Regions from separate parts of the Halomonas sp. MS1 genome, predicted to be linked through region 1. Evidence: predicted binding sites of a transcription regulator. Region 1 holds the regulator's gene; each other region holds the start of a gene.
The links. Region 1 encodes LexA, which represses DNA repair genes until DNA is damaged. Its sites were predicted from a motif close to TACTGTNTANNTANACAGTA; they were not measured.

Region 1 (5,894 bases):
TTAACATCCACCACAGTTTCTTACCCTCTTTTGCCGGTGCTAAGCCCTACCATCAAGCTTACCAGCGTGGCGTTAAGCTAATCGGAGCTACCTGTCACTATGTCACTGAAGAACTGGATGCTGGGCCGATTATTGAACAAGATATTCATCGGGTAAGTCATTGCCATACGCCAACGGATCTCGTGCGCTTTGGGCGCGATGTCGAAAAAGCGGTATTGGCGCGTGGTTTACGATGGCATTTAGAAGACCGGGTATTAATCCATGGCAATAAGACCGTGGTGTTCAGCTGATCATGTTGTTTAGATACGCAGCGTTTTTAGTCAATTCGAGTTTACAGCTGGCTTGTCGTTAGCTGACGGGTAGATAGGGGCATCCATGTCTTTCGCGCAAAGTGTTTTAGCTCCCTGGGCATTGTTGCTGACGTGGTTGGTATCGTTGAGCGTACTTGCGTGGATGATATGGCTGCGCCCTTGGCGAGTGCTGATAGGCGATGTGGCTCTTCAGCATCGGTGGTTAGCCGCGACGCTCGCTGTGGTGTTGATGTGGCAACTGCGTGCTCAGGCAGTCGATTGGTTAACCCTGCACTTAGTCTTCACCGTCTTAATGACGTTGGTATTCAAAATGCCTCTCGCATTAATCAGCAATGTGCTGATTAATGTTGCGATGTCAGCCATTGGCCGTAACGAATGGGCGTTACTAGGCGCTAATGTGTTGGTAACCGGCATTGTACCTGCGGTCATTACCGGTCTGGTATGGCGATGGGTAGACCGGCGCCTGCCGGATAACTTGATGATCTTTTTATTCGTATGCGGCTTTTTTGGCGCAGCGCTGTCAACACTGGCAGGAGGGTTGTCGGCGGTCTTGCTAATCATGGTGGCGGGTACTGACTCTGAAGCTGTGTACTTAGCCCAAGAGTATGCGCGCTTCTTACCCCTGTTAATGCCCTCCGAGGCTTTTATCACAGGGATGTTACTCAGTATTTTATTGGTGTATCACCCGAGTTGGGTAGCTACGTTTAATGATCGTCGCTATATAGACTCTCAGTAACATTGCGATAGCCGGTGAGTATCTCTATCGAGTGCCTCACCGGCATTTACACTTACTCGCTTATCCCAGTGCTTGGCCGTTACCGCCACGTATGACACCAACTCCCACCCCTTCGATATCCAACTGCTGCGTACGCAGGTCAATTTCTATGGGCGCAAAGTCGCTGTTTTCAGCAATCAGCGTCACCGTATGGCCCTGTCGTTTAAAGCGTTTTACAGTGACTTCATCTTCTAACCTTGCCACCACGATTTGGCCATCACGAACCCGGTCGGTGCGATGCACGGCAAGAAGGTCGCCTTCCAGTATGCCAACATCCTTCATTGACAAGCCTCGCACCCGAAGAAGGTAATCCGCTTTGGGGGTAAAGTATTCAGCGGGGAGTGGGCAATAACGATCAATGTGTTCCGCTGCTAGAATCGGGCTTCCTGCGGCCACTTCGCCAATGACTGGTAAGCCATTCGGTAGTGGTTCTACGTTGGCGGCAGGCGCTGTTGCCGAGACATCACCGATATCCTGTGGTTCCTGATTAGGCAGTCGAATCCCCCGCGAGGTGTTACGGATAATGCGGATGGCACCTTTGCGCTCAAGCGCTCGTAAATGCTCTTCAGCAGCGTTAGGAGAACGAAAGCCTAGCGCTTTGGCAATTTCTGCGCGGGTCGGCGGATAGCCGAATTCAGACATCGTTTTAACAATAAAATCAAAAACATGCTGTTGACGAGCAGTAAGAGGACGCGACATAACAAACTCCAAAAAATTGAACAAGACAGTGGCTACATGTCGGCTTAAACAGTATGTGGTTAAGTATACAGTATGTTGCTCTGTCCAGTACATGCTAGAGCGTTTCGCTATGGCATGGCAGTCATTATGCGAATGGTGTCAGGAATGGAGATAGGAACGACGAGTGTGAGGGGCTCTGTCGACGGAGCGTCTGATGGCAGGTGTTTGAATAGGGGCCTAGGGTGCATTTGAGCGTTGGGTAAAAAGCTAAAGATAAGTGATTGAGCCAAATAGCGTTATGGCATAGTATTTAACGATGTTTTAAACACTCGTTTTCTGGAGGGCGCTATGGCGCAATCTGATACGGTAACACGTATCCTCGATACCGCTGAGGTGCTGTTTGCCGAGCGTGGTTTTGCCGAAACATCGCTACGCAATATCACCAGTAAAGCACGGGTTAATTTGGCTGCCGTCAATTACCACTTTGGTTCTAAAAAGGCGCTTATCCAGGCGGTATTTGCGCGCTATTTAGATCCCTTCTCACAACGTTTTCACACGGCGCTTGATGAGCTGGAAGCGCAGTACAACGGTGATGTGATTCCGCTTGAAGTGCTGTTGGAAACAATGGCAAGCACGGTGCTGGCAGTGCCAGCTGAGCGCAATAGCCTGAAGGTGTTTATGCGTCTGCTAGGGTTGGCGTATAGCCAGGCACAAGGGCATTTACGCCGTTATATCCAACAGCAGTACGGAGACGTGTTTACCCGCTTTACTGAGTTGGTGCGCCAGGCAACGCCAGATTTACCTGATGCTGAGCGTTTTTGGCGACTGCATTTCATGCTGGGCACCGTGATTTTTACGCTGTCGGGTTTAGATGCGCTGCGTGACATTGCCGCGAAAGACTATAATGAGCAAGTAACCGTCAGGGATTTGGTAAGACGTTTACGCCCTGTCGTGGTTGCTGCCATGAATGCTCCGCTACCGCCTGCTGCTGATGAAGGACATTATGCGAACGCCCACGCTAGCTGAACTACCCCCGCAGAATGGTGGTTGGATAGACATCAATATCAAACACCAGCAGCTATGCTGGTGGCAAGGGCGCACGCTGCAGTACACGTGCGCTGTGTCCACCGGTGAAAAAGGCGTAGGGCAGCAGGAAGGCAGTGGTCAAACCCCCCTGGGATGGCATTATATCCGCGCATCGATAGGGGGCGGTTTAGCTGATAATGCTGTTTTTCGGGGGCGGCGGTGGACTGGGGAAGTGTTTACGTCGGCGCTTGCGGCGGAATTCCCTCATCGTGATTGGATCTTAACGCGCATTATGTGGCTCTGTGGTTTAGAGAGAGGAGTGAATCGAGGCGGGGATGTCGACACTCAGCGTCGTTTTATCTATCTTCATGGCACGCCACCTGATCAACCGATGGGCGTGGCCGCTTCACATGGGTGTATTCGGCTGCGCAATGATGATCTGCTTTATCTTTTTGAACATGCGCCGCCGGGCACACCCGTTTGGCTTCATAATGGCTAAGCGTAGGCAGCTTATTATTGATTTTTTGACACGAGAGATTGATCAACTAAAATTGACGGCCCTTTTGTTGGATCCATCACAATGACTCAATCTTTAGGCCCGGTCATGCTTGACCTTGAAGGGCCGCGATTAACCAAAGCTGAAAAACATCTTTTGATGGACCCTGCTGTGGGCGGTGTCATTTTATTCGCTAGAAATGTCGAGAATGCTTACCAGGTTAGAAAGCTTTGCAGTGATATTCGTCGTGTTCGCGGCGAGCTGTTACTTGGTATTGATCAAGAAGGCGGTCGCGTTCAGCGAATTAAAGAAGGCGTTACTCGCATGCCAGCCATGGCACGCATTGGTGATCAATTCGCTGAGGATTCGGCATCCGGTCTTGCACTAGCAAAAGACGCGGGTTGGTTGCTGGGCATGGAAATGGCTGCTTGCGGTCTGGATATCAGCTTTGCGCCTGTTTTAGATGTCGAAAGTGGCATCTCTAGTGTTATCGGTGATCGCAGCTTCAGCACCGACCCTGCACACGTCGCTGCGCTGGGTCAGTGTTTTATCAACGGTTTGCATGAAGCGGGTATGGCGGCGGTAGGTAAGCATTTTCCTGGCCATGGTGGCGTTGCCGCTGACTCCCATGTGGCGTTACCTGTGGATGACCGTCCGCTGGCGCTTATTAAACAGCGCGATCTTGTTCCGTTTAGCCAGCTTGCTACTCAGCTTGATGGTGTTATGCCTGCCCATGTTATTTATAGTGCGTTTGACTCACGTCCTGCTGGCTTCTCACCTAGTTGGTTGGGAATGTTAAGAGAGTCCCTGGGGTTTAAAGGTTGTATCTTTTCAGATGATTTAAGCATGGCGGGTGCTCATGAAGCGGGTGACCCGAAGGAGCGCGCCAGGGCTGCCCTTGCCGCAGGATGCGATATGCTATTGGTCTGTAATGACCGCTCTGCAGCGTTAGACGTTGTTGAAGCATGCCAAGGATTACACAGTAAACGACCAATCAAGCTACGCTATGGACGAGCCCGTCCAGACGTGGATGCGCTAACGGCACTTGGCCGCTGGCGTCGTACCCATGCCAAATTAGAAGCGTTGGCGAATTAACCCCATCTTTTCTTAAGTTATTTTCGTTTTTAAGTCACTGACTAGTTAACCCCCTCTTGGAGTAACCCGATGTCCAAACTGGATAAAGAGGCGCTTGAGTCGCTTGACTCAATGCGTGAGTTGATGGATAACGCTGACTGCTTGATTTCTCAACAACAAGTTGAGCGTGCACTGGATCGAATGGCTGAGGAAATTAGTAAAGATCTAGGGGATAAGTTACCGGTTTTTTACTGCGTTATGAATGGCGGCTTGATCACAACAGGGCACCTGCTAACCCGATTAGGTTTCCCTCTAGAAGTCGATTATCTGCATGCCACCCGCTATCGCAATGAGTTGCGTGGTGGCGAACTTTTTTGGCGTGTTTCTCCAGAAATTCCCATGGCAGGGCGCCACGTCGTCATCGTCGATGACATTCTTGATGAGGGCTCTACGTTAGCCGCTATTCTTGCCTACTGCGAGGAAGCCCAAGCGGCGAGCGTTACAACGGCCGTACTAGTGGATAAGCAGCATGATCGTAAAGCGGTACCTGGCTTAAAAGCCGATTACTGTAGCCTAGAGGTTGCAGATCGTTACGTGTTCGGCTTTGGCATGGATTACAAAGGCTACTGGCGTAATGCCCCTGGAATATTTGCTCCCAAGGGCATGTAATGCTCTGGCCTAGCGGGGCGAGAAGCGCCTAGCTAGGCCTGTCTCTGCAATCATTCGGGTTGATATCTCTTCTACTGAAAAGCGTGTCGTATCGATAAACGGGATGTGCATCGAGCGATATAGCGACTCAGCCTGTTCAACTTCTTGCAAACACTGATCCATTGAACTGTAGCGGCTGTTGGGGCGGCGCTCGTTGCGTATTGCTGCTAGTCTGCGAGCATCAATTGTCAGACCAAACAGCTTGTGTCTATGGGGGGCGAGTGCCTTGGGTAGTTTTAAACTGCCATCTTCATCCAAGTCATCTTCAGTTAATGGGTAGTTAGCTGCTCGAATACCAAATTGAAGCGCTAGATAAAGAGAGGTGGGTGTTTTGCCGCAACGTGAAACGCCAACCAGAATAATGTCGGCTTTATCGTATTGGTGCGTTCGTGCGCCATCATCATTATCTAGCGCAAAATGGACGGAATGGATGCGATCCATGTAGACATCATCGCTACCAATCGAGTGCGTTCTGCCGACGCTGTAAGAGGAGTGCGTTTCTAACTCTTGCTCTAGGGGTTCTAAAAAGGTAGAGAAGATATCCACCTTGAAGCCTGAGGCCTGTCGAATGACGTTACGGATATCCTGATCCACAATGGTATCAATGATAATCGGCCGATGGCCGTCACGGACGGCGGTAGAGTCGATTATTTCCGCTAAAGCTCGAGCCTTTTCCAGCGTATCAATGTAGGGCTTTGTCAGCATATTAATTTCAACATCACTAAATTGAGCTAACAGGCTACGCCCAAGGCTTTCTGCCGTAATGCCAGTACCATCAGAAATAAAAAAGGCTGTTCGCTTCATCACTAAATCCGTCAATAAATAA
Region 2 (5,894 bases), 1.1 Mb from region 1:
CATCAGGGTTAACGCTATAAAAAAGCAGTAGAAGCCGAGTACCATAATGAGCAGCGGTGCCCACATTTCCATAGGCATTGCCGAACGTCCGGTAATCGTAAACGAGGCAGGCTGGTGCAGGGTGTACCACCACTCCACCGAATATTTGATGATCGGAATATTAATCACGCCCACCATCGCCAGCACTGAGGCTGCACGAGATCCACTATCGCGACTACTGAAAGCACCGCGCAGTGCAATGACCCCTAAATACAAAAACAGCAAAATCAGCATGGACGTTAAGCGTGCGTCCCACATCCACCAGGTTCCCCAGGTAGGCACCCCCCATACTGCGCCTGAAAAAAGTGCTACAAAGGTCATCGCAGCACCTAATGGTGCCATCACGGTGGCTGCCATATCGGCTACTTTGATTTTCCAGACCATATATACCAAGCCTGAAATTGCCATTGAGACAAAAATGGATTGTGCTAGGAAAGCGGCAGGAACGTGGACATAGATAATCCGAAAGCTATTGCCCTGCTGATAATCCGCGGGAGCAAATACCAGCCCCCAAACGCTTCCCAGCAGCAACAGGAGCACCGCCGCTGCCCAGAACCAGGGCTGAAGCTTGGCGCTAATCGCGTAGAACCACTTGGGTGATCTCAGTTTATTTATAAAGGCCCACATGGTGTTTTCGTCCTTTAACCGTTGATGCTGATGCGTAGCGAGGCGGCAATAGCCCAAGGTGCTAGCATTAACGAAATCGCTAAAAGTGCGCCCAAAATAGCCAGATGCGCCGCGATACCATCGCCTAAAATAGCGGCCTGCACGGCGCCAGCACCAAAAATAAGCACTGGAATATAGAGCGGCAGCACCAGCAGTGACAGCAATACACCGCCGCGAGCTAATCCGACGGTCAGCGCGGCGCCAATCGCACCAATCAAGCTGAGGCTTGCGGTTCCCAATGCCAGCGATAGCGCTAAAACCATGTAACTACCGGCAGGAAGTGCCAACATGATACCTAAAATCGGCGCCATAAGTGCCAAAGGCAGTCCTGTCAGCAGCCAGTGAACAGCAACTTTGGCAAGGCTAAGCGCCGCCAGCGGCTGAGGGGCTAACAGTAGCTGCTCCAAACTACCGTCGTCGTAGTCGCTCCGGAACAGACTATCCAGAGAAAGCAATGCCGCTAGCAATGCCGCCACCCACAGCAACCCAGGCGCTATTTCTGCCAGTAACTGGGGATCAGGTGAAATGCCGATCGGAAAGAGCGTAATCACCAAGGCAAAGAACACCAATGGGTTAAGCACTTCACCACGACGACGTAGCAACAGCGTTAGATCTCGCTTAAAGGTGGCACTAATGGCGACCATGAGCCCACCGGAAGGCGCATGCATCGACATTTCTGGGATGCCTGTCGTGGCGTGTGAGCTTGGCAACGCTGTCTCCTTCTACCCCAGTTGAACGCGCCTAAGCACGGATGATGCGGTTAACTCATGATGTGTCGTCACTAAGACACAGCCTCCCGCGTTGGCATGCGCAACAAGCTGCGCTTCTAGTGCTGCCACTCCGTGGCGATCAATGGCTGTAAAAGGTTCATCCAGGACCCACAATGCCCGCTTAGTAAGCGTCAGTCTCGCAAGGGCAATTCGCCGCTGCTGCCCAGCAGAAAGCTGCCCGGCGGGTACATCCTCAAAGCCACTCAGCCCAACCTGTGCCAGCGCTTCTTCACGCTGGTAATCGTCGCCTTTTTCGCCGCTAAGCGCTTGGTACCACGCTAAGTTTTCCAGCGGAGAAAGCCCCGCTTTTATGCCAGGGGCATGCCCTAAATAGAGTAGATTGGCGAGAAAATGTTCACGCACCTCGCGCATTGAGTCGCCATTCCAATAAATGTCGCCATGGTAGTCGCTCAACTGGCCTGAAAGAATTTTCAACAGTGTCGTTTTTCCGCTCCCGTTAGGGCCTTCGATACGCACTATTTCGCCACGTTGAATATCAAGATCTAGCCCCTCAAACAGCCAACGATCATCGCGTTCACAGGCTAGCTGTCGGGCTTGTAGGCAGAGGCTCAAGGATATCTCCAGGCACGTAGATTTTGCGTCGAACTCTACACGGAAAGCCCCTTTCTCGCCAGTCGCTCTCTGCGGTCAGGGGTCGCATCACACTTCAACCAATCTTCGCTTAAGAACAATAGACAATGCAGAGCACTAGCACTGTATGCAAAAACAGGTCTATACTACAAACACTGTATGAAAAAACATTACCGATTATAAACACAGCAATCTGCTCAATTACACGCCTAGGGAGCGGGCGCTGCATTGGAGAAAACTGCATGACGATGACAATGCCAACACCCTTGAACATAACTCAACATGCGCTATCTCAAACGACGTCGAATACAGGTCGCCCTATTTATTCGGCACCTCGTGTAACGCGGCGCAACACTTATGCGCTTCGCGTGCGCGGCAACAGAATGCGTGAATGCAATCTATTCGATGGCGATGTCATCATTATTCGCCGCTATCAACAAGGTAGCCATCAAGAAACCGCTATCGCGACGATAAACCAGCGAGAAGTTGCCCTAAAGCAACTTTCCATTAGTCGACTGGGCGTTCACTTATGGCCCGAAGATGCAGCCATGCCTGCCGTCTTCCTGCATAATTGTGATATTCAAGTGCTGGGAATGGTAATGGGCGTCGAGCATGGCGCTAACAACACTCGGCACCACTAATTCGCCACCCGCTTTAGGGAGCATCGATTGCGTTACCGAGTTCCAGACCTAGCATCCGCCACATGGCATACCGCTGAAATTGAGGTTGAAAAAAGTCGCTTCCTCACGTGGATATGCCATGCACCCAGCACAGCTGACCATCATGCAATGCTGCAGGCAGCAAAAACCGCCCACCCCAACGCAAGTCATCACTGCACGGCCTTTATTGCTGGCCCTCCTGGTGAACAAACACACATAGGGTTCTCTGATGATGGCGAACCCGGCGGCACAGCCGGCAGGCCCATGTATCAAGCCTTGCTCGGTAGCCAGATGGGTGAAGTAGGCTGTGTGGTGATTCGTTACTTTGGCGGCACCAAGTTGGGCACGGGTGGACTCGCCCGAGCTTACGCACAGTCGGTTAACGCCGGGATTGAAACATTACCTACCCGCGAAGTCGTCGAGCGGGATAACTACCAACTGCGTGTCAACTTTGCCCATGAAGCCGTCGCGCGCGCTTGGTGTGATGAGCAGAAAATTCCCGTCCAACAGGCAGAGTACGATGGCAACGGCGTATGCCTTACGATTGGCTGGCCAAGAGATGAGGCCTTAAATTTCACTACGCTTGAAAATCGCCTAAAGACAGCCCTCGATATTCAAAAAGTGCCGCCACAATAAGATTATTATATCGCTGACAAAAAACGCGACTTACGCGAGCAATTGCTCGGTAAGCCGCGTTTTAGTCGCTAACCATTACGTAACGATAACTGCGCAATGGCACTGCTAGCGGGTTTTAGCCTAAATATTTAATCATCACACCCGCCGCAACAGCAGAACCGATAACACCGGCCACATTAGGGCCCATGGCATGCATCAGCAGGAAGTTATGCGGGTTCGACTCCAAGCCAACCTTATTAGCTACTCGCGCGGCCATCGGTACTGCCGAAACACCTGCGGCACCAATCAGCGGATTAATCGGCATTTTGCTGACAAGGTTCATCAGCTTCGCCATCAACACGCCTGCGGCCGTGCCAATACCAAACGCCACAATACCCAGACCCAAGATACCCAGCGTTTCGAATGCCAGAAAGCTATCTGCCATCAGCTTGGAACCCACCGATAGTCCTAAGATAATCGTCACGATATTGATCAGAGCGTTTTGCGCCGTATCCGATAAGCGCTCAACCACACCGCATTCACGCATCAAGTTACCAAAGCAGAACATCCCTAACAGCGGCGCTGCATCAGGTAGGAAAAGCGCGACGGCAATCAATAACATCAGCGGGAAAACGATCTTTTCCAGTTTGGATACCGGACGCAGCTGCGTCATCTTAATTTGACGCTCTTTCTGCGTGGTCAGCAGCCGCATAATCGGCGGCTGAATCAGCGGCACCAGCGCCATGTAGGCGTACGCCGCCACTGCGATAGCACCCAGCAACTCAGGAGCCAATACGCTTGATACATAAATAGACGTTGGACCATCAGCACCGCCGATAATACCAATGGCGGCCGCTTGATTAAGCGAAAAGTCCATCACCCCCAGTGAGGTCAGCATCACAGCACCAAACAGTGTGGCAAAAATGCCAAACTGAGCAGCCGCGCCTAAAAAGAGCGTCCGCGGGTTAGCCAATAACGGGCCGAAGTCGGTCATGGCCCCCACGCCCATAAAGATAATCAGTGGCGCAATACCAGAGGCAATCGCTACTTTATAGAAGTTATAGAGCATTCCATCGCTATAACCTACGCCAACCGCAATATCCTTTGCCGCACGCAATTGATCGGGAGCTGCAGTATCGTGGGCAATCGCTTTAAGCGACTCTCGCCAAGCTTCCACACCACTTAATGGATCAAGGGTAGCGCCCAGTACGGAAGCTATCTGCTGCAGCACAGCAGGTTTTGCCACCTCAATCGCTTGATCGAGCGCTGAGATTGCCAAGCCCGCCTCAGGGATATTGGCAAGAATGCCGCCAAACCCAATTGGCACCAGCAGCAACGGCTCAAACTTCTTGTGAATGGCAAGATAGAGCAGCCCAAGCCCTACCAAAATCATGGCCGCCTGACCAAGCTCAAGGTTATAAAGCCCCGAGCCCTCCCATAAGGTAATTAGTTTTTCCATTGCCAAATGCCCTTAAAGCTCGATCAGCGAATCGCCGACGGTGACGCTGTCACCCTCGCTGACGTTAACTTTCGATACGGTACCGGCACTACTGGCACGCACTTCGGTTTCCATTTTCATGGCTTCCAAAATAATCACCACATCGCCATCCGCTACTTGGTCACCCGGGCGTACATTGACCTTGAAGATATTGCCAGCAAGCGGTGCATCAATGCTTTCTCCACTAGATGCAGGCGCTTCCTCTTTGGGTGCGTTAGCACTCATTGCCGCCTGTTCCTGCACCGCGCCTATCTCGCCACCTTCAGACACTTCCACTACAAACGCTTTGCCATTGAGCTTAACGGTGTACGTTTCCGGGCCACTCGAAACCATTGGCGCTTTGTTTGCGGCTTTTGCCGGTACGTTAGCGCTTTTCGCCTCAGCCACTTGAGGGGCGGGTTCAAAGGCATCCGGGTTGTCACGATTTTTAAGGAATTTCAGACCAATTTGCGGGAACAGCGCGTAGGTCAGCACGTCATCTATTCCCTGCTCGCCGCTGGCAATACGAATGCTGTCTGCGCTCGCTTTTTCTTTAAGCTCGGTCGCTAGTCGGTCCATTTCTGGCGACAGGTTATCTGCCGGGCGACAGGTGATCGGTTCGCCACCTTCGAGCACGCGTTTTTGCAGCTCTGCATTAAACGGCGCGGGCGCGGAGCCGTATTCACCTTTTAGCAACGCCTGAACTTCTTTGGAGATGGACTTGTAACGCTCGCCCATCATCACGTTCATCACTGCTTGAGTACCCACAATCTGAGAGGTCGGCGTCACCAGCGGAATAAAGCCTAGGTCTTCGCGTACCCGGGGGATTTCATTCAACACATCGTCGAGTTTATCGCCGGCGCCCTGCTCTTTAAGCTGGCCTTCCATGTTAGTGAGCATGCCGCCAGGCACTTGGGCAATCAAAATGCGTGAGTCAATACCGCGCAACGAGCCTTCGAACGCCGCATACTTTTTGCGCACTTCACGGAAATAGCTGGCGATATCTTCCAACAATTCCAGGTCAAGACCGGTATCGCGATCGGTATCTTTGAGCATGGCCACGACAGATTCAGTCGG
Region 3 (5,894 bases), 1.4 Mb from region 1:
AGCCGCGCACCGTGCGAGGGCTTAGGTTGATTGCCTTGGCAATCTCCTTCTGGGTCATGCCGCTAGCTAGATGGAGAAGGCTTATCGCTTCGGATGACGTAAGGCCGTTGCCCCGCTCCTCGCTTACCTCTGCTATCCAGCCGTTGTGCATGATTTCCATGAGTAGTCCTGCTTGCCTGCTGCGTTGTTCGATGTGAATAAAATTAGCAGTGCTTCTTATTAATTGCAACAGCAGTGCTGCTAATAATTTATAAAAATAAGCTAAGTGGCTGAAAAACAATAATCAGTGGTGTTAAAAAATATTGGAAATAGTATTTTTAGGTGGCGCTATCTGTTTTGAAGGCACAAAAAAACCCGCCTCGCGGGCGGGATCTTCATTTTTCTACTGGCGAGTATTTAAGATTCTTCATCATCTGAGGAAGGCGAGGCGGCTGGCTGGGTGGTACCTGATTTATTCGACGAAGCCCTGTTGCCCCATTGGTAACCGCCAAATATACCAATGACCAAAGGCCCCATCAGCTTGAAGATTTCAAGGACTAAATCTCCCGCCTCAAGAAATATAGCTACAAGCGTAAACACGACGAACACTAGGCTCATCAAGCCAACGAAAATATAGCGATGTATTAGATGAGCGTTATACTGATTGAAGCGCTGAGAATGAAATGTACTCTGCGCTTTGATAGAGGCCATGGCTATCCGTTCGTTGGACTCTATTTCTTTGCCCTGAACCTCCATCTCAGCACGTTTTATTTCTAATTCCGAATCTCTTGTCTCTACAAGCTGTTGCACTACCGCTGCCAGCTGCTTTGCATCCTCAGAAGATGGCCCATCTTCTTGGTGGTTAGTCAAGAATCACCTCGTAACGCGGTTTTTCAAGTTTTGCTTCGAAATAGCCGAAATCAGAGGCGCCGATTTTCGGAGGTACAAACTTAGCCTTAGTGTTCTTACCTGACCGGTACTCAGCGACTAACTTTTCAGCAGTTAGCTTGCGCTTAGTAATCAAGCGAGAACCAAATGTAGCCGTGGTAATCATTAGCCTTCCCCTTGCTGGTAAGGTTATCTACTAGCTTAGGCAAGCAAGCCATAAGCTAGTTCCATTCTTTTTATTATATTTTATAGTCAATTAGTTAAATTTTCGCTCATAGCGATTCAGCAACTATTCATAGTTTAATACACTGAAAAACGTCACTTGTCACGCTGAAATCGTAGCGCACTTCCATGCGTAATGCATCTGCTGGCTGGTACGCCGGGGTACATGCCCAGAAAGCTTAATAATAAACCTCACGAGCCCCTCAGTCTTCACGCTTGTCTGGCAGACCTTCTAACCCGCCCTAGGCGTCCTCAGCCACATGGTTGCGATAACCACGCCAATAATCTGGCAGTTTCCATTAATGGGCACCCAAGGCTCAGGCCAGCCAGGATTGCGAGCCTTGAGCATTTTCTTGCCGCCCGGCTCTTCAACGTACTGCTTGAAAGTCGCCTCATTATCATCAGTAAGCATTGCGACGACGTCATCGCCGTCGAAAGGCACTACCTCTGGATCGACGTAGATGATTAGTCCTGGTTCATACCTTGGAGCCATGGACTGGCCTTTGACGCGCAAGGCAAAGGTTGATTCTGAGCATGCTGGCGGCCTAGGTACCACCTCCTCGCTCAAGAAATCGACATTGCAGACTTCTGTCCATGCTCCGGCCTGCACCCAAGAGATTACGGGGACGTAGCCTTCCATTTTTGGTGCGGGCGCAACATTAGATTCTGTCTTAATTGGCGTTACATTTGAGCCGACGATCCTCTCGCCAGTTAAGCGCGGGCTGACTTCGCTTGGATCAAAATCCAAAGCCCTAGAAAGCTTTAACAAAGCATCCAGGTTTAGTGCTATACGCCCGTTCATGTACTGGCTCACAGCGCTCTGGCCGCCCCACCCACAAGCGGCTGCAACGTCATCCTGGTTTAGCTTTCCGCCACGGGCACGCGCCGCATCTTTACGTGCGTTAAAAATCGCCTTTAAGCGCTTCGCCTCCTGATCTTGCTCAGGAGTAAGAGGTGTTCTGACAGGTTTTTTCATACCTCTTAATTTATAAGCATCGCTAATGTCAGCGCAAACAGCAGGAAGTGCGGATTGTTGCTGATATAAATTAGCAGTGCTACTATCATAAGCAAGGAAAGAGCCACAGGAAGCTACCATGCGTGAAATCCCTATTCGTGAGTACGTGAAAGACCGAACTCAAGACGTGGTGGCCCAGCAAATAGGGGTCACTCAGAGCGGTTTATCACAGATGCTCCGCAGCTCAAGAAAGATATTCGTTCGCCTTGATGAGAAAGGAACTCTTTTAGGCGCATATGAGACCCGCTCAATTGGTCGCAACTCGGTCAATGAGAACAAGTGTACAGCTTGATAGAGATTTTTTAATCGGGCTGGAACGCCCTGTTCGGATTTACAGGTAGGTGGGCAAACGCCCAAAACGGAAAAGCCCGGCGCTGCTGGGGAGCATTTGCCGGGCTTTAAATCACTAACTATGGAGTTAACTCTAATGCAAAACATTCAGCCGTTCAACTTCGAAAAGAATCAAGTTCGCGTTATTCAGGATGATAACGGCAAGCCTCTGTTCGTTGCGAAGGATGTAGCAAAAGCGCTTGGCTACAACTGGCAGGTGGCTCTTGTTAAGCACGTCCCCGAAGAATGGAAGGGGGTTACTCAGAGTAATACCCCTTCTGGCGTCCAGCGTTTAACGGTCCTGACCGAGCAAGGCTTGTATTTCTTCACGGCTCGCAGCGACAAGCCTAAGGCGCTTCCGTTTCAAAAATGGCTTGCTGGTGAAGTGCTGCCCTCTATTCGCAAGACTGGCGGCTACCAATCACAACCAGCCTTCCAAGTACCGCAGTCAATGGCCGAAGCCTTACGCCTTGCCGCCGATCAAGCCGAGCAGATCGAAGAACAGCAACGCCAGATTGAGCAAGCCCGTCCTTCTGTCGAGTTCGTAGAGCGCTATGTCGATGTAGGGACCACTAAGACCATCCGAGAAACCGCCAAGATCCTTGGGCTACCCGAGAAGGCGTTCATCCAAGCGATGATCGAAGACAAGATTCTCTATCGCCAGTCGGGCAACCTCTTGCCGCACCAGAAGCACCACGCTGCCGAACGCTTCGACGTTAAGACTGGCGAGCGTAACGGTCACGCATACACACAAACCCGCGTCACTTCTGCCGGTATTGGCTACCTAGCCAATTTCTACGGCCATTGGATTGGCGAGGTGGCCGCATGAGCAATCTAGCTTACCTACCCGGCCACGAACCGCAGGAGTCGCCCCAGGAGGGCGCTTCCAAATCCAAGGAGGCACGCTTGAAAGATGGCTTTGTTGCCGTGCCACGCGAGCTGATGAAGGCGTTAGCTAATGCACCTTTAACTAGCCGTGAGTGGCGCGTGCTAACCGTCTTTCAGATTGAGACGCTTGGCTGGCACCGTCCGTCTGTATGGCTTGCTGCAAGCATTATCAGCAAAGAATGCGGGTTGCCTGAAACAAAATGCAGTGAAGCGTTAAACAGCTTAATTCGTAAGCGCGTTTTGATTCGCGAGGGCGGCAGTCGATCTCCTTCACGTATAAATACGACAGTTTCAGAATGGGATTTTTCAGCTCATAAGAGCCGAGTTTCACCAAAACGGAAAGACAATCCAAAGTGGTGTGACTCTCACCAAGATGGTGAAACTCAATCTCACCAAGATGGTGATGCACTTAAAGAAAGGAAAGAAAATATAGAACCTAAAGGTTCTATAGATACGTCCGGTAAAAAACCGAAGTCGAAATATAAGTTCGAGCAAGCCGACATGGATCTTGCTGAACAAATGGCTTTGAACGTCGACGCTCTTGCTGGCGAACCTGGGAAACACAACCTCAAAGCCTGGGCAAATGATATCCGCCTGATGCGTGAGCGCGATGGCCACAAGATTGAGCAAATCACCTACCTGATCAACTGGGTTGCCAAAGACACTTTCTGGCGCCGTAACGTCCTATCCCCTGCCAAGCTACGCGAGAAATGGCAGCAGCTTGTGATCCAGGCCAAAACCCAGCACGAGCAAAAGAAATCGCGCCTGACGCCTGGGCGACACACCGGCTTAGAAAACACCAGCACCGAAGGCTTGGTTGTGCAGGAGGACGGTACTTATGAATTCTAGCAATTTGCTTTCGGCAATCGATAACGCTGAAAAAGCTACAGCTTTTTGCGAAAAGCACGGCGAATACGAATCCATGCATATCGTGTACGGCAACACCGACACATGGACTGGATGCCGTCAGTGCAGCGATGAAAAGGTTCAAGCCGATCAGATCAAAGAGCAAGAAGCGAACCGTAAGGCCGCTGCGCAATACCGCCTTGAAAAACGAATTGGCTACGCAGGTATGCCGCCACGCTTTGCTAACAAGAACTTCAACAGCTACCGCGCAGAGACAGATCAGCAGAAAAAGTATCTGGAAAACTGCCAGCAGTACGCCCGCGACTTCCCGCAGCACTTGAAAACTGGCGATGGCTTGATGCTTTTGGGTAACCCTGGCACCGGCAAGACGCATTTAGCCGTGGCGACGCTGAATCACGTTATCCAGCACCATGGCGAAGCGGGCTTGTACACCACGGCTGCGCGCATGTTCCGCCGCATCAAAGATACCTACACGTCGAAGGACGAAACAGAGTCACAGGCCATCCAGGCGTTTGCATCCCCCGCGCTTCTGGTGCTGGACGAGGTAGGCGTCTCCTTCGGCAGCGACTCCGAGCTGAACTACCTGTTCGACATCATGAACGAGCGCTACGAGCAGTGCTTGCCCACCATCATCGTCTCCAACGTGCAGCCCGCAGACTTGGGTCAATGGGTAGGTGACCGCGTTGTCGATCGCCTGCGCGAGTGCAGCAAGCTGATGGTCTTTAGCTGGGAATCAGCTCGCCGTGAACTAGGCCGAGGTGTCGTATGAACTTCACAGCATACCAACTGACCCTACTGGCCCTGCGCGGCATCAAGCCAGCCCACGACCTATACAACGGCACTATCCAGTGCTCCACGCCTGACGGAGTTCGCTACTACACGGCAAGCGACCTAGTGCAGCTAGCGAAGCCTGGGTTTATGGATCGGTTTACTGCGTGGATTGGCAAGGGAGTAAGCGCATGAAGCTCACAAAACACCAGCAGCGGCTAATCAAGCACATCAAGGCGACCGGCCAGAAAATCCAAACCACTGTCGATGGCCGCTTTTTTCTGCCTGACGGCACGTCGGTAGGCAGTCGCACCGTTAGCTCGCTATGCCAAAAAGAATGCCTCCGCCCTACCGGCAGTGACCTGCTTGGGAATATCAGCGCTTATGAGCTTCGGGGGGGGTATGAGAGCCATTAGCTGGATGGCCGCCATCTTTGCGTGGAGGGCTGCTTCATGAGCTGGCAACTACTCGCAGGCATAGGCCTAGGTATCTTTATCACGCTAGCTGCGCTGATAGCGCTGTTTTACTGGGCAACCAGTGGGGATGGTGACAAATGAACCCAGCACACAACCCTTGGGAAAAGTGGGAAATGGATTTTGTAGCCGAAACCTACCCTGACCCCGACTGGGATATCCATCAAATCGCGGAAAAGCTAGAGCGCGACCCGCGCAACGTTTACAGCATGGCGCATCGCTTAGGCGTGAAGCGTGAGCACACAAAGTTAGATGCCGCTCGAATCTTCGCGCTGCGTGCTGAGGGAATGACGCTTGAGGGCATCGCGCAGGTAATGGATTGCAGCAAGGGTGGCGTACAGCGCGTTTTAAGAGAACGGGCGCGGGAGGTGGGTCATGCGAAATGAAGTCTTCTACCGCGCATCAAGCGACAAAGAGCTAAGCGACCTACTGCCCATAATCACTCAGCGAGCCCGCAAGGGCCT

Region 2: NF683_RS11010 (LexA family protein) is a predicted target of LexA. The motif match lies at 2,188-2,207, and genes of this name have one in related genera.
Region 3: NF683_RS01515 (LexA family protein) is a predicted target of LexA. The motif match lies at 2,089-2,108, and genes of this name have one in related genera.

The regions. Positions count from the first base shown of each region.
Region 1 is NZ_CP098926.1:3,533,426-3,539,319, forward strand. It holds gene purU (formyltetrahydrofolate deformylase) at 1-290, shown strand, start outside; gene NF683_RS16275 (energy-coupling factor ABC transporter permease) at 376-1,047, shown strand; gene lexA (transcriptional repressor LexA) at 1,108-1,785, opposite strand; gene NF683_RS16285 (TetR/AcrR family transcriptional regulator) at 2,113-2,790, shown strand; gene NF683_RS16290 (L,D-transpeptidase) at 2,768-3,289, shown strand; gene nagZ (beta-N-acetylhexosaminidase) at 3,371-4,381, shown strand; gene NF683_RS16300 (hypoxanthine-guanine phosphoribosyltransferase) at 4,451-5,029, shown strand; gene ppsR (posphoenolpyruvate synthetase regulatory kinase/phosphorylase PpsR) at 5,039-5,872, opposite strand.
Region 2 is NZ_CP098926.1:2,412,379-2,418,272, reverse strand. It holds gene NF683_RS11025 (heme ABC transporter permease) at 1-666, opposite strand, end outside; gene ccmB (heme exporter protein CcmB) at 681-1,379, opposite strand; gene ccmA (cytochrome c biogenesis heme-transporting ATPase CcmA) at 1,428-2,048, opposite strand; gene NF683_RS11010 (LexA family protein) at 2,309-2,707, shown strand; gene NF683_RS11005 (IMPACT family protein) at 2,735-3,361, shown strand; gene NF683_RS11000 (sodium ion-translocating decarboxylase subunit beta) at 3,477-4,799, opposite strand; gene oadA (sodium-extruding oxaloacetate decarboxylase subunit alpha) at 4,812-5,894, opposite strand, start outside.
Region 3 is NZ_CP098926.1:312,512-318,405, forward strand. It holds gene NF683_RS01500 (response regulator transcription factor) at 1-160, opposite strand, end outside; gene NF683_RS01505 (hypothetical protein) at 397-849, opposite strand; gene NF683_RS01510 (hypothetical protein) at 842-1,033, opposite strand; gene NF683_RS01515 (LexA family protein) at 1,322-2,065, opposite strand; gene NF683_RS01520 (Cro/CI family transcriptional regulator) at 2,184-2,396, shown strand; gene NF683_RS01525 (BRO family protein) at 2,532-3,263, shown strand; gene NF683_RS01530 (replication protein) at 3,260-4,171, shown strand; gene NF683_RS01535 (ATP-binding protein) at 4,161-4,958, shown strand; gene NF683_RS01540 (hypothetical protein) at 4,955-5,152, shown strand; gene NF683_RS01545 (hypothetical protein) at 5,149-5,373, shown strand; gene NF683_RS01550 (hypothetical protein) at 5,511-5,816, shown strand; gene NF683_RS01555 (hypothetical protein) at 5,806-5,894, shown strand, end outside.